DNA from 2 places in the Desulfitobacterium dichloroeliminans LMG P-21439 genome. Region 2 is predicted to be linked to the other one. Evidence: predicted binding sites of a transcription regulator. Region 2 holds the regulator's gene; the other holds the start of a gene.
What was found. Region 2 encodes LexA, which represses DNA repair genes until DNA is damaged. Its sites were predicted from a motif close to CNAACANNTGTTNG; they were not measured.
Positions count from the first base shown of each region.

Region 1 (7,546 bases), 340 kb from region 2:
CTGTCGCCTAAGCAAACAGGTGTCCTGTCTAGAACATTAAACACTTAAGTGTAAGAGTTAACTTAACCTTGCTTACCGAGGTTCTACGATAAGCTTTATTGCCGTTCGCTCTTCTCCGTCAATTTGTATGTCGGTGAAAGCTGGAATACATATAAGATCTACTCCGCTCGGGGCAACAAACCCTCTAGCAATAGCTACTGCTTTTACTGCTTGATTAAGAGCACCCGCGCCAATGGCTTGTAACTCCGCACCTCCCCTCTCACGGAGTACACCAGCTAAAGCACCTGCAACGGAATTTGGACTTGATTTTGCTGAGACTTTTAACACATCCATGAACGACAACCTCCTGTTCGATTCACTTACATATATTCCTAATACGTTAGTTTAATTCTCCAGAAGGTGGAAATAATCCTCTTTTTTTCTTTAATGATTCAGATTTTTTTAAATATTTTCACGAAGCTAGAACCCCTAATTTTCATCTTACTCCTTAACCCGTTGAATAGCTGTAATCGACCGGGCTTCACCGGTATTCTCGTCAACATCTATAACTACACCATTGAGTTGTATTGGACCTGAGGCCAATTCAAACTTCGCCGGTAATTGGGTTAGGAAGCGATTGATAATGGTCTCCTTTTTCACTCCTAAAACAGAATCCCTCGGCCCAGTCATTCCCACATCAGTTATATAAGCCGTTCCTTGGTGCAACAGACGAGCATCAGCCGTTTGAATGTGCGTATGTGTACCTAAGACAGCTGACACCTTACCGTCAAGAAACCAACCTAATGCTACTTTTTCCGAAGTGGCCTCCGCATGAAAATCCACAATAATCAAAGGAGTCTCTTGGCGCATTTCATTAACCCAACGAGCGGCCCCACTGAAGGGGTCCTCTAAATCATTGAGGTAAACTCGTCCCGAAAGATTGAGCACTCCGACTTTCTTACCTTTAATACGAACGTAGCCGTACCCCCTTCCCGGTGCACCGATTGGGTAGTTGGCCGGTCTTACCAAACGCGCTTCCTGATCAATAAACTTCATGATGCTGCGTTGATCCCAGACATGATTCCCCATAGTTATAAACTGAATGCCATAATCATATAGCTCCTCAGCTATTTCCTTAGTTATGCCCTTACCACCTGCTGCATTTTCCCCATTGGCTAGGGCACAGTCAATTCCATATTCTTGTATAAGAGGCTTAAGAAAAACTTTGACTGCTTCCCGCCCAGGATTTCCTACGATGTCACCAATAAATAATATGTTCACGCAACGATCTCCTTTATTTGAGACTAAACCTGAGGCTAATTCTCTAAAATCATACACCGACAGACCACAATTTGTTGAAATTATACCACAGTGGTAGAGGGTCTATTCATTACTACAGATATGCCCAAAAAGCCCTACCTTAAAACCTAGGCTTTTTTATCCGACTAACCTCATGTCTAACTATTATAGACCAAAACCCGACCTTCCTCGCGAATGGCGATGAAGCCTTTATCTAATCGGCGATCGCGAAAGGCCTGGAGAGTTTGACCGATTACCTCTTCCTGAAATATCTGTTCCTCCTCAGGAATTTCTGTATCATCATAGATAAGTTTTTGGCTTAAATCTTTAACCAGATCGACAATGAGTCCGACTTCTCTTTGGTCCATACTCTCTACATCGCGAGTCACCGTAATCAGAGCCAAAGCTTCTTCTTGTTTCAATTGAATTTCGCAAATACTCATCTCTTTGCCCTCGAGTCCGTGATATACAACTAAAGCCTCGCGAAGGCTATGTACAAATTTCTCACCTTGATCGGTTCCATATATCATGAAGCGAAAAGTTAGCCCATGCTCCGTTTGTAGGTAGCGTACTGAACATACCTCAGGGTAGCGAACTAGAATTGATATTAATAATCCAACTCCATCGGGCACACTTCCCCCATCTTTATAATGAAGGTTTAACCTTCCCATAGTGTCATCCTCTTTCTCAATTACTGCGCAGATATTGACTCAATTACTACTCCTTAATTACCACTTCTTTATAGTTCGTCAACATCAGATAAAGTCCTGCCCAGAGAATGCGCTCAAATATTTCCTTTAATATTATAATAAAGGACAGGCGATTATCTCACCTGTCCGAAAGTTCATTATTAAATTCAGTGGCTATTTTGCAAAGTCCACTGCGCGAGTTTCGCGAATAACAACAACTTTGATTTGACCTGGATATTCTAATTCATCTTCAATGCGCTTACTGATTTCGCGAGCCACTTTAGGAGCCAAGATGTCATCAATCTTTTCTGGTTTCACAATGATGCGAATCTCACGGCCCGCTTGAATTGCATAAGATTTCTCAACACCTTCATAAGTATCAGCAATCTCTTCAAGCTTTTGCAAGCGTTTAATATAAGATTCAAGTGTCTCACGACGAGCACCTGGGCGAGCGGCTGAAACAGCATCAGCAGCAGCCACCAAAACGGCTTCGATAGTTTTTGCCTCAGTATCTCCATGATGGGCTTCAATTGCATGAATGACTTCCCACGATTCCTTATACTTCTTGGCTAGATCAACACCGATCTCAACATGAGTACCTTCCGTATCGTGATCGACAGCTTTTCCTAAGTCATGAAGTAAACCGGCTCGCTTAGCCAGCTGAACATCAACCCCCAGTTCAGCAGCCATAAGCCCTGCCAAATGGGATACTTCTATAGAATGCTTAAGCACATTTTGTCCATAACTAGTTCTGAATTTCAATCGCCCTAAGAGACGAACGATTTCAGGATGCAAGCCATGAACTCCGGTTTCGAAGGTTGCTTGCTCTCCCTCTTCACGAATCCGTTGGTCCACCTCTTTTTGAGATTTTTCGACCATCTCTTCGATCCGAGCCGGATGAATCCGTCCATCAGCAATAAGTTTTTCCAATGCAACCCGAGCAACTTCTCTACGAATCGGGTCAAAACCGGATAGAATGACTGCTTCCGGGGTATCATCGATAATTAAATCGATTCCGGTCAAAGTCTCCAGCGTACGGATATTTCGTCCTTCACGTCCGATAATCCGTCCCTTCATTTCATCACTGGGCAAAGCGACTACAGACACAGTGGTTTCAGCAACATGATCCGCAGCACAACGTTGAATAGCTAAAGAAATGATGTTTTTCGCACGTTTCTCAGCTTCTTCCTTGGCTTTGCTTTCGATATCTTTAATCATAATAGCGGATTCATAGCGAACCTCTTCTTCTACGCTATGCAGAAGAATTTGCTTAGCTTCTTCAGTGGATAAACCGGAGACACGCTCCAATTCTTGTTTTTCCTTGGCTACCGTTTGGTTTAAGACGTCTTTGAGCTGATCGACCTCTTCGTCTTTACGATGAAGATTTTCTTCCTTACGCTCCAAAGACTCCATTTTTCGATCCAAAGACTCTTCTTTTTGAATAACCCGTCTTTCCATTCGCTGTATCTCGTTGCGGCGTTCCCGGGTTTCTTTTTCCACTTCGTTACGAATATGCATAACTTCTTCTTTGGCAGCGATGACTTCCTCACGACGCTTTGCCTCTGAAGTACTATGTGCACTTTCAATGACACGTTTAGCCTCTTCTTCAGCTGATCCAATAAGCTTCTCGGCGGTATTCTTTCGAATAACCCCTCCCAAAAAGGTACCTATAGCAAGTGCTACGGTCGCGGCTATAATTCCAAAAATCAATCCGGACAATTCCAAGTAATATTCACCTCCTTAGTACTACACATATTAGATATCATTCACCTAGTTCTCCATATAAAACAAAAAAACTGGGGTCATGCCAGTTCTCAAAATTAAAACCTTCAATTGTAGACAAAAGAAATTTGTCTTCATTCCTACAAACACACGCGCTAGCTCGATGCCTCCATATAATTTACTAACTACGTTGCAATCTATAAGAAAACCTTAAAGGTCTCATTTAAAGAAACAGGCTACTTTTAGTAGTGTAATATCTTTTGAAAAATTTGTCAAGACTGTTGAGTTCTCCGTCTTCGCGGCCCTAAGCGAGCCGGTAAGCAAATCAAAAGCAGGAAGGAATTTCTCTCCTTCCTGCTACATTTTTAAAACTCTTTCGATGATCAGTTGAACCATGTCTTGGGGATATCCCTTTTGCATGAGCTTTTGGCCCACCTTCAATTTTAAGAAAACCTCTCGAGGTATTTTCTCGTAACTTTTCTTATGTTGATAGGAGCTTTCCCAGCGTCGCGATTCTTCTGTCCAAATTTTCTGAGCATGTTTGAAGCATAGCTCTATTTCCTGCTCAGGCTGATAATTCTCTTCAAAGACATGTTCAACAATATGCTCTTGGATTCCTCGACCTTTAAGGTCATAACTTATTCTTTTCTTAGAATGATTGGCTTGCTTGCTTAGGCAATAGGCTCGAGCATATTCCTGGTCATTGATATATCCCCACTCGAGGAGACGCTCCAAAGCAGAGTTAATCTCCTGTTCAGAGAATCCTTTCTTCGTAAGCCGTTGAACTAATTCATAGCGGGACAGGATTCGCCGGGACAAGTAGGTTAAAGCAGTATCCAGTGCCCCTTTCATCTTAAAACTCTTCCGGATCCCCATCAATATCCTCTGAATCTGGGACACTCACCGAACTAAAGCTAGCACGGATTTGTTGCTCTATTTCGGCGGATATCTCAGGGTGCTGTTTGAGGAATTCCTTGGCATTCTCTCTACCTTGGCCCAAACGCTCACCCTTATAAGCATACCAAGCTCCGGACTTATCAACAATATCGAGTTCTGCTCCTACATCGACAATGCTACCTTCTCGAGAAATCCCGAGTCCATACATAATATCAAATTCAGCTTGTTTAAAGGGAGGTGCCACCTTATTTTTAACGACTTTGACTTTGGTACGGTTACCAATCATCTCTTGGCCTTGCTTTAGGGTGTCCTGACGACGCACCTCCATGCGCACCGATGAATAGAATTTTAAGGCTCGACCACCTGTTGTGGTTTCCGGATTGCCAAACATGATCCCCACTTTTTCACGAATCTGATTGATGAAAATCACGCAGGTATTACTCTTGCTGATTGCCCCAGTCAATTTCCGCAGAGCTTGAGACATCAAGCGAGCATGTAAGCCCACATGGGAATCTCCCATTTCTCCTTCAATTTCTGCTCGGGGTACCAAAGCTGCCACTGAGTCAATAATAATCACATCGATGGCCCCACTGCGCACCAAAGCCTCACAAATCTCTAAGGCTTGTTCTCCTGTATCAGGCTGAGATATTAGCAGATTGTCAATATTGACCCCTAAAGCCTTTGCATAAACAGGGTCAAGAGCGTGCTCTGCATCGATAAAAGCAGCCACACCGCCAAGTTTCTGAGCTTCGGCAGCAATATGTAAAGCAACGGTGGTCTTCCCTGAAGACTCAGGTCCATAAATTTCAATAACGCGTCCCCGTGGTACTCCACCGACTCCAAGGGCTATATCGATAGCCAAGCAACCTGTTGGAATGACCTCTACCGCCATTTTAGCAGAAGCCTCCCCCAATCTCATGATCGAACCCTTACCAAATTGCTTTTCGATTTGACTTAACGCCATATCTAAGGCTTTTAACTTATTGTCGGTTGCGGCCATCTTTTTTCCTCCTATTCGAATATCACCATAATTTTTAGCACGAAAACAAACACTTGTTCGATTCAATTATACTTTTGTGCGCTAAACCTGTCAATCCTTTTTAGCCGAGTGTGACGACATCGGCCTTCCAGTTATCGTCTCCTTGTACAAGCTCAATTGCAACCTTTATCCTTTAAGCTGGATACCAGAACGCAGTCAGTATGAATGCAACATAATCCCATACTTTAACTCATTTAGTATAATTTTGCATTCATGCAGACTCTTTGTCAATGTATTTGTGTAATTCAGCATAAGTTTCGTCACTTTCGAGTCATTGCATATTCTCTGTCTTTACACTAAGTGCCCCGGCAAGCATGCAAAAAGGCCGCTGTTCAACAAACTTTACAGTCCGTTTGACAGCGGCTTCTTATTTCCTTATCTGGCTTTTGCTGGCTCGACGTTTACCTTACGGCCTTTGATCATGTTTTGATGCATGCAACTAAGGACGCGGCTGGCATGCTGTTCCGGTACTTCCACAAAAGTAAATTTATCATAGATGTTGATCATCCCGATAATATTGCCGGGAATTCCGCTTTCATCGGCTATCCAGCGCACAATGTCCTGAGGGCGAACTTGTTGGAGGCGGCCGATGTTCATAAAGAGGCGAACCATGCCAGGAGCTGCTCCCGTATTGCCAAATGCAATATCCGCTTCTTCCTCTTCGCTTCGTTCATTAGCACCTTCTACAGCATATTTCAAGGCTGCAGCAGCCACATCTACAGAATCATATTCTTCCAGCAAGGAACCCACAATAGATCGATAGGTTCCGAGATGGCTCCGTTGTATAATCTTAACCAATTGATTCTTGAGGTTTTCTGCTTGTCGTTCACTGACATCGGCTAAGGTCGGTAATTCTTTACGCACAATCCGCGTCTTGATTAAACGTTCAATCAAGCGGAGTTGTCGATATTCCCTTGAGGAAACCAGCGTAATCGCCTGACCCTTTCTCCCTGCTCTTCCTGTACGGCCGATACGATGCACATAAGATTCCGGATCTTGAGGGATATCGAAGTTAATGACATGGGTCACATTATCGATGTCGAGTCCTCTGGCTGCTACGTCAGTAGCTACAAGGAGTTCCACTTTTCCATCACGGAATTTTTTCATCACGCGATCTCTTTGTTGTTGGCTTAAATCTCCATGTAAAGCATCCGCAAAATACCCTCTGGCCTCTAAGGCAGCTACAAGCTCATCGACACCGCGCTTGGTTCGGCAAAAAATGATGGCTTGACCGATATCTTCCATATCGATAATCCGACAAAGAGCATCAACCTTGATTTTTTCTCTAGTTTCATAAAACACCTGTTCAATCAAAGGCACTGTAAGCTCATCACGACTTACCGCAACCGACTTAGGCTGATGCATATAGTTTTGAGCCAGCTTCTTGATTTCTATCGGCATGGTTGCTGAAAACAGCATCATTTGACGTTCTTCGGGAGGGACTTGCCTAAGGATGGTTTCGATATCTTCCACAAAGCCCATATCCAACATTTCATCAGCTTCATCCAAGACGACCATCTTGACATATTGAAGTTTTAAAGTTCCTCGATTAAGGTGATCAAGCACCCGACCTGGTGTTCCGACCACGACTTGACTGCCAAAGCGAAGGGCCCGAATTTGTCGGTCGATGGACTGACCTCCATAAATCGGTAGTGGTTTGATATGGCGGTATTTACCAATCTTACTGATTTCCTCTGATACCTGAACCGCAAGTTCGCGGGTTGGGGTCAAAATCAGGGCTTGGACTGCCTGAAACTTTGGATTGACCTTTTCACAAATGGGAATGCCAAAGGCTGCGGTTTTTCCTGTGCCGGTTTGCGCCTGCCCAATCAAATCCACCCCATCCATAGCTACAGGAATAGCTTCCTTCTGAATTGGCGAGGGTTCCTCGAACCCCATTTCTGATAATGCCTGTAAAACT
Region 1 is NC_019903.1:2,210,910-2,218,455, forward strand. It holds gene spoVS (stage V sporulation protein SpoVS) at 73-333, opposite strand; gene DESDI_RS10480 (TIGR00282 family metallophosphoesterase) at 481-1,260, opposite strand; gene DESDI_RS10485 (hypothetical protein) at 1,437-1,949, opposite strand; gene rny (ribonuclease Y) at 2,142-3,692, opposite strand; gene DESDI_RS10495 (regulatory protein RecX) at 4,047-4,541, opposite strand; gene recA (recombinase RecA) at 4,543-5,586, opposite strand; gene DESDI_RS10505 (DEAD/DEAH box helicase) at 6,001-7,546, opposite strand, start outside.
Region 1: a site for LexA is predicted at 5,633-5,646, ahead of recA (recombinase RecA). Genes of this name have one in related genera too.

Region 2 (7,546 bases):
CGAATTAAATGTAGAAATCCACTCAAATACTTGTTTGTTAGAAATAACAGATAGTAGCGTTATTCTCGATGAAAAAGGATGGAAAAAGACTATACATAATGTTGATGCAGTTATATTAGCAACTGGTGCAATGCCAAATACTAAACTAATTGAGGAACTCAAGAAGTATTTTCCTGAAGTATACGGCGTAGGAGATTGCGTGAAGCCTGGTAAAATAATAGATGCTGTTCATAGTGCAGCAGAAATTACTATGAAAATTTTGAATTAAAACGATAGGGGTATTAGCTTAGTGGGATGTCGTAAAACACTACGCCCAAATTCTAGGTTTGTGGTTATGACCAGGCTACCACGCTCATAGCGTTCAGAGCAGAGAATACAGGTGAACTCAAACCATTAAATAGTCTTTAACTCATATATTAAATAGCCTGGTAAGCTGATTTTGTCTAGAAATCAGCTTACCAGGCTAAAATTATGCTTACCCTCACCTGTATTCATTTACATACTTTACATAATATTCATTATAGGACCCAATAAAAAAGTTATAATCGTCTTCATTTGCTTAATATAATCCTCCCTCTTTCGATAATAGTATCATCTAGATAATATTCGTGTTTGTAGGATGACAGTTAATTATCATTAGCTGATTAGCGTTTAATTCTAAAGGCTCTCTTAGACTGCTCTCCTTTGAGTGAATCAATCTCCTCAGTGTTCACGAGGATTTCCTCGATTTCAACTCCTACATAATCAGCTGTTGATTCGATACACTGACAGCAATTATCACAGATTTTATTGCTGTCTAACTCGCAGCAGTCACATTCGCCACATTCTGTACATAAGCGGTCTTCAATGACACAGGGTTCTCCATATGATTTCATATGTATTATACACTCCAATATCGTTATTTATGGTAATGGTCATATTTGTGATAATAATATTATCTCTGATTATAATATCATTTATGATTATAATTTCATTAATGAGAATAACATTATAATACAATTATTTTTATTTATAATAATTCTATTTAAAAAAATATAGGTGCTAAGGCACGAAAAATCCCGGAGTATTATTAAAGGCCTCTGGGCCGTTCGTAAAGTTTTTTAAAGCAGAGCGTGTTCGTATTTTAGCCAATCCTTGATCCAATAATTCTATTGTATCCTGATAACGCTGATCACTGCCTAATAGGACAAGTAATAGATCCCCATCCCCTCTCGTTACATAGGTAACGAGGCATTGTCCTGCTTCGGTAGTTGTTCCGGTCTTAAGTCCTTTATCTCCTGGATAAACTCCTAAGAGCTGATTGGTATTGGAGAACTCTCTGATCTGCTTCCATCCATTCACATCAGTCCATTCAATTGTAGATTTCTTCAGCTTTACATATGACATAAGCTCAGGATTTTGAGTGAATTTCGCAGCAATTCTAGCCAAATCTTGTGCTGTAGTATACTGCTGGGGTGCTGACAAGCCGTGAGCTGTTTGAACCTTTGTATCAGTACATCCCAATTGAGTAGCATACTGGTTCGTCTTATCAATAAAGTTTTCGAGAGTACCATATGCAGCAACAGCTAAAGCATTAGCGGCATCATTAGCACTTGCAACATACAAGGCAGTAATTAAGTCCTTAACAAGAATCTTGTCACCGGGTTTAAGGCCCAGGACTGATCCCTCCACCATAACCTCCTTGCCTACAGTTACCTCTTCTGTCTCTTGTAGTTTTTCATAAACGACTAGTCCTGTTAAGAGTTTAATGGTACTCGCCGGTGCTCTTTGGATATCTTTATTTTTCTCTAAGAGCCTCTCCCCTGTTCTAAGATTAACCATTAGATAACTAGAATCTTCAGGACGTGCAGGATCACTGGAATCATTCACTTTGTTGGTAGGAAAAGTGCTTTTCGGGGCAGTGTTCCCAGCGCTTATTTGGGTAGTACCTGATGCTGAATAAGCCAATTCAGAGGTGTTTTGTGCTTGGAGCGTCCTTGCTAATCCTGAAAATGTTGGCAGATTAGGGTAAAAGCTTAAAACGATTACCGCTAAAGCAATAATCGTTGTGAATCTTATAGTTCTTCTTTTAGTATTCTTATTCATAGCTTGCCTTCTTTTATAAGTATATAGAGCTGACAATTCATGTAGGTAGTTCACCTTGGCCCAATCTTAACTCGATCTCAATCTTAATCTCGATCCCAATCTGAACGTCGCGTATAAACTGTCTCGCTCTTATATAATAAAGAATTTTGATATTTTGAGCAAGCTTTATAGTTCAATATAAAACAAAAATGAGTTACAACATCGACAATTACCGAAGATGCTCATGATTTTGTTGCCAGACAGATACAAATGGATAAGGGTTTACCCATTCTCCGTTTGGCAGTTCGATGCCAAAGTGTAAGTGGTCTGGCGTTGTTAAAGCATCACCTGAATGGCCTAAGGTACCCAAAGAATCTCCCTTTTTGACTTTTTGACCCATTATAAGCTTAGGGTCGATGGTTTGCAGATGAGCATAGTAATAGTAATTACCATCCTCTCCTCGAACACCAACTCGTTCCCCTCCCAGTCGATTCCAACCTAACTTTTCAATTACACCGTCGCTGACACTGACAACGGGGAGCCCTTCCGCCCCAAAAATATCAGTTCCCTCATGGTGACGGATCCCGCCTTCCCTGTCCGCGCCAAAAGTATCAACAAACCAAACTTCACCAATCACCGGAAAAACAAAACGATTTGGCTCATAGAGAGGATGAGTTAAAAGAACCTCTCGACGCCGGAGTAGTTGCTTGATCGTTTCTTTTTTAATCTGTATAACCTCATTCTGCCAAGCTAAATCTTCAAAAGAAATGCCTTGCTCAAGCTGCCTGATGAGGTAGGCCTGCTCTGTTTCCGCGACTGTACTTCTCAGAGCAATTAGATCAGCCCAGCCCGTCGCTGACAGGTTTTGGCCTTCCTTTTGGGAGTGCAAAATGAGATGAGCTGATAAATTAGTAAGGTAAGGATAGATATCTGAAGAAATCCTGGGAGGCATATGTAAGCCTTTCCATAAAGATAAGCTGATCACCACGACAACTACGGCCTTTATAATTAACATCCAAAACCTTCCTCGAGCCTTGAATCTCTTGCGAAATCTCATTCACCTCTCCCCCTCTCTACAATTAGTATGGGGAGAGAGCTCGGGTTAGAAGTATTACTAAGGCTGTAGCGGGTCAGCAGGTGTGTAAATTACTTGACCCGTCTGAATAGTAGAATCCGTGAGTTGATTAAATTCCATAATTTTTAGAACAAGTGTACGGGTATCAATTTGTAGGCCAGTGTTTTCGGCCAAGGACCAGAGCGTATCACCGGATTGAACAATTTGGGGTTGAAAGGTTAGGGCTTCTACCTTACTATTTGCTTGATTCCAATCCCAGACAAACCATCCCATCCCTCCAAAAATAACGAAAAAAAGTAATAAATATGAACAAAATTGCCGTTGTAGTTTTCTCATGCGGTAATTTCTATAATTCCGGTAATGGCGTATTGAAGAAGTGCAAGTACTCATAATGAATAATCCTCCTTAATGTTCCCTTAAAACAGAATAGACCGAACATAAGTTCTTGAGAACAGTATAAAGGAGAAAGTGTTATTTAGTCAATAGTCTTTCGAACATTTGTTTGCATCAAAATGAATTTAATGGTACAATAGGTGCATAAATACATAGGGGGGATTGGATGTATCTTGATTTATCACAAAGACAAACTGATATTTTAGAGTTTATAAAACGGGTTATTCGCGAAAAAGGCTACCCTCCCTCCGTCCGCGAAATCGGCGATGCTGTGGGCTTGATGTCGAGTTCGACTGTCCATGGTCATCTACAAACTCTCGAAGAAAAAGGATACATACGCCGTGATCCAACAAAGCCTCGGGCTATTGAGATATTGGGCAGTGATGCGGATGAAAAGCGAACAGTTTTTGTGCCGATTATCGGTCGAGTTACAGCTGGTCAACCCATCTTAGCTGAAGAAAACATCGAAGATACGTTCCCTCTCCCTGTTGATTTAGTAAACTCTGATACGGTTTTTATGCTCAGAGTTAAAGGAGAAAGCATGATCGATGCCGGAATCATGGATGGGGATCTTATCTTAGTTCGACAACAGCAAGTTGCCCGCAATGGTGAGATAGTCGTTGCTATGATTGGTGAAGAAGCTACAGTTAAACGCTTCTATAAGGAAAAAACTTTGATTCGACTACAACCCGAAAATCAATACATGGAACCCATTTATTCTCAAGACGTCGTCGTTTTAGGGAAAGTGATTGGGGTATTTCGTCTTTTGCATTAATTTCACATTTCTTATTTAATGAAAAACAGACACAAAAGAGGGGTTATGGCCTTCTTTTGTGTCTGTTTTTTATCCCATTTATACTATTGGAGACTACCTTAAACCGATATTTTCCTTGAACGACTATCTTTAAAGCGCTCAAAGCCTAATTCAATCAAACGAGTGATCAGTTCAGAGTATGGAATTCCGCTCGCTTCCCAAAGCTTAGGATACATGGAAATTTGGGTGAAGCCAGGCATAGTATTGATTTCATTGATATAGATCTGATTATCTTTGGTAACGAAGAAATCCACTCGACTTAATCCACAGGCTTCAACGGCGTGGAAGGCTTGCACAGCTTTTTCTTGTAGACTGCTGACCACTTGGGGATCAAGTACTGCAGGAATCACTAAGCGTGAGCCGGTATCGATGTATTTGGCTTCATAATCATAAAAGTCCTTAGAGGGAAGAATCTCTCCGGGGACACTGGCCTGAGCCTCATCATTGCCAAGTACACTGAGCTCAATTTCTCGACCGATGATGTTTTTCTCAACCACAATTTTGCGGTCGTATTCAGCTGCTAATTTAAGTGCTTTAAGTAGTTCTTCAGGACTGTTTGCCTTAGATATACCTACACTGGAGCCCAAATTGGCTGGTTTAACAAAGCAAGGATAGCCAAGGGATTGTTCAATACTTTTAAGTACTTTTTCCATGTTTTTATGCAGTGTTTCTCTGAGGATGGTGAGATACGGAGCTTGTGGCAGGCCGGCTTGGGTAAAAACCGCCTTCATGCGGTCTTTATCCATCCCTAAAGCTGAGCCTAGGACCCCTGAGCCTGCGTAGGGAACATTTGCCATTTCAAATAATCCTTGGATTGTACCATCTTCGCCGAATGGTCCGTGCAGGACGGGGAAAATGAAGTCAAACTTCCCGTTGTGAGGAAGTTGACTACCATCTAAGGCTATAAAGTGTGGATTAGAGGGGTCATGAATGAGATTAACTTGAATACCGTGAATAGACGAATCGCTTTGCCAATCTACGGGGTTTACTCCCCAGTGCCATTGACCGGATTTGGAAATTCCGATGGTTTGAACTTCGTATTTTTCAGAATCTATTGCTTTGAGTACAGATGTAGCAGAATTCAGAGAGACCTCGTGTTCTCCGGATTGTCCTCCAAAGAGAAGAACTATTCTTTGCCTTGTCATGATATGTACCCATCCTCTCTGCTGGCATTTTTAATTCTCTATACTATATGCAAATTGCTAAAAAAGCTACTATATCATTATTCAATATCAATCAAGCAATTATCAATCATCAATCAATAGCTTAATCAATTGCTCCGAAACGGTTCAAGGGCCAATAACGAAATAACGTCATTCCGGAGATGTTTTCAATGGGTAAAAAGCCCCATTCCCGAGAATCGGCACTGTTATTTCTGTTATCTCCCATGACAAATACTGAGCCATCCGGAACGACTAGGGGCTCAATAGTTTTGATCTGAGGTTCCATAACATAGGGCTCATCGATGGGCTTACCATTGATATAGGTTTTGTGTTTATTAATCTCAATGGTATCTCCCGGTAAGGCCACTATACGTTTGATAAAATCATCGGAGGAGTGTGCACTTGAAGGCGGATGGAAAACAATAATATCGCCTCGTTCGAATTCCCCAAAATATTTAAAGAATAGCTTATCAACGATCACGCGATCTTGCAATTGGATGGTTGTAAGCATGGATCCGGTAGGAATAATTCTTGCCTCTAATACATAGGTGCGAATTAACCATGATAGAGCAAAGGCGATAATGACTATTTCAACAATCTCAAGAACAAATTTTAGGGTGCTTTTCCCGGGTTTATGCAGGATTTTATCTATATAGCGTTCATTTTCCACACTGTACACCTCACTTTAGTAATCCTTGTTCCCAAAGCCTCTGTGCCGCTAAGATATTGCCAAATTTGACGTAGTACAAGGAAACTCCTCCTTGTTGGTAGACAATATAGGGTTCGCGCATGGGCCCATCAGCAGAGAATTCGCTGGTTGCCCCTTGGATAAAGGTCCCTCCGGCCATGATGACTTCATCCTCATAGCCCGGCATTCCCGAGGGGATGGGTAATACATGACTGTCAATGGGAGATCCTTTCTGGAAGCCCTGGCAAAAAGCAATCATGCGTTCGCGCGAATTAAGTTTAACAGCCTGAATAAGATCTGTACGCGGGACTTCCGGCATCGGGTTGACCTCGAAGCCTAAAGCCTGCCAAAAGGCCGCAGAAAAAATGGCACCACGAATAGACTCGCTGACCGTCAACGGGCTAAAGAATAGTCCTTGGAAAAAAGGTAGCTGCCACTGGAGAGTGGCTCCTACTTCTCCGCCAATCCCCGGAGCTGTCAAGCGGTAAGCTGCTTGTTCGACTAATTCCTTTTTGCCGGCGATATATCCTCCGGTGGGTGCTAAGCTTCCACCCAGATTCTTAATCAGGGAACCGGCAAAAAGATCGACCCCAACATCCCCGGGCTCACTTTTCTCGACAAGCTCACCATAGCAATTGTCAACAAAGATAATGAGTTGAGGATAATTTTGGCGAACAAAACTCACGAATTCGGCAATTTGTTCCATATTAAGAGAGTTGCGCCAAGCATAACCTCGCGAACGCTGCATAATTAACATTTTTGTATTCGGCTTTAGAGCCTGCACTAACAGGTCATTTTGAATATTTCCCGATTCATCAAGGGGAATCGAGTCATAGGATATTCCGAAATCCTTCAAACTTCCCTGCCCTGTTCCACGGATCCCGATGACCTCTTCTAGTGTATCATAAGGGTCACCTGTGACGGAAATAAAATGATCGCCAGGTCTTAGGACACCGAACAAAGCAGCTGCTATAGCATGAGTACCTGAGACAAATTGTCCCCGTACCAGAGCCGATTCTGTCCCGAGGATGCGTGCCATAACCCGATCCAAGGTTTCCTTGCCGCTATCTCCGAGACCGTACCCGGTCGTTCCTTGTAAATGATAGGTAGATACTCTTTCCTTCTGAAAGGCTTCAAGAACTTTGGCGTGATTATACTCAGCGATCTCCAGAATAGAGTGCTCCTGTTGTTGCAAAAGCTGTTCGGCTATAGTTTTGGCATTTTGTATTTGACTCGGTAAATGATCCAAAAACAATGGTGAAACCTCCTAGTTCGTTTCATCCTTATCCACTGAAAGGAGCTCAAGGACCTTATTCCATACAGGTTCCAGGGTGCTGTCTTGAGTTAAG
Region 2 is NC_019903.1:1,873,250-1,880,795, forward strand. It holds gene DESDI_RS08945 (oxidoreductase) at 1-268, shown strand, start outside; gene DESDI_RS08950 (hypothetical protein) at 645-875, opposite strand; gene DESDI_RS08955 (D-alanyl-D-alanine carboxypeptidase family protein) at 1,042-2,085, opposite strand; gene DESDI_RS08960 (M23 family metallopeptidase) at 2,294-3,121, opposite strand; gene DESDI_RS08965 (LysM peptidoglycan-binding domain-containing protein) at 3,179-3,412, opposite strand; gene lexA (transcriptional repressor LexA) at 3,699-4,307, shown strand; gene DESDI_RS08975 (D-alanine--D-alanine ligase) at 4,406-5,491, opposite strand; gene lepB (signal peptidase I) at 5,613-6,179, opposite strand; gene DESDI_RS08985 (methionine gamma-lyase family protein) at 6,190-7,452, opposite strand; gene hflX (GTPase HflX) at 7,465-7,546, opposite strand, start outside.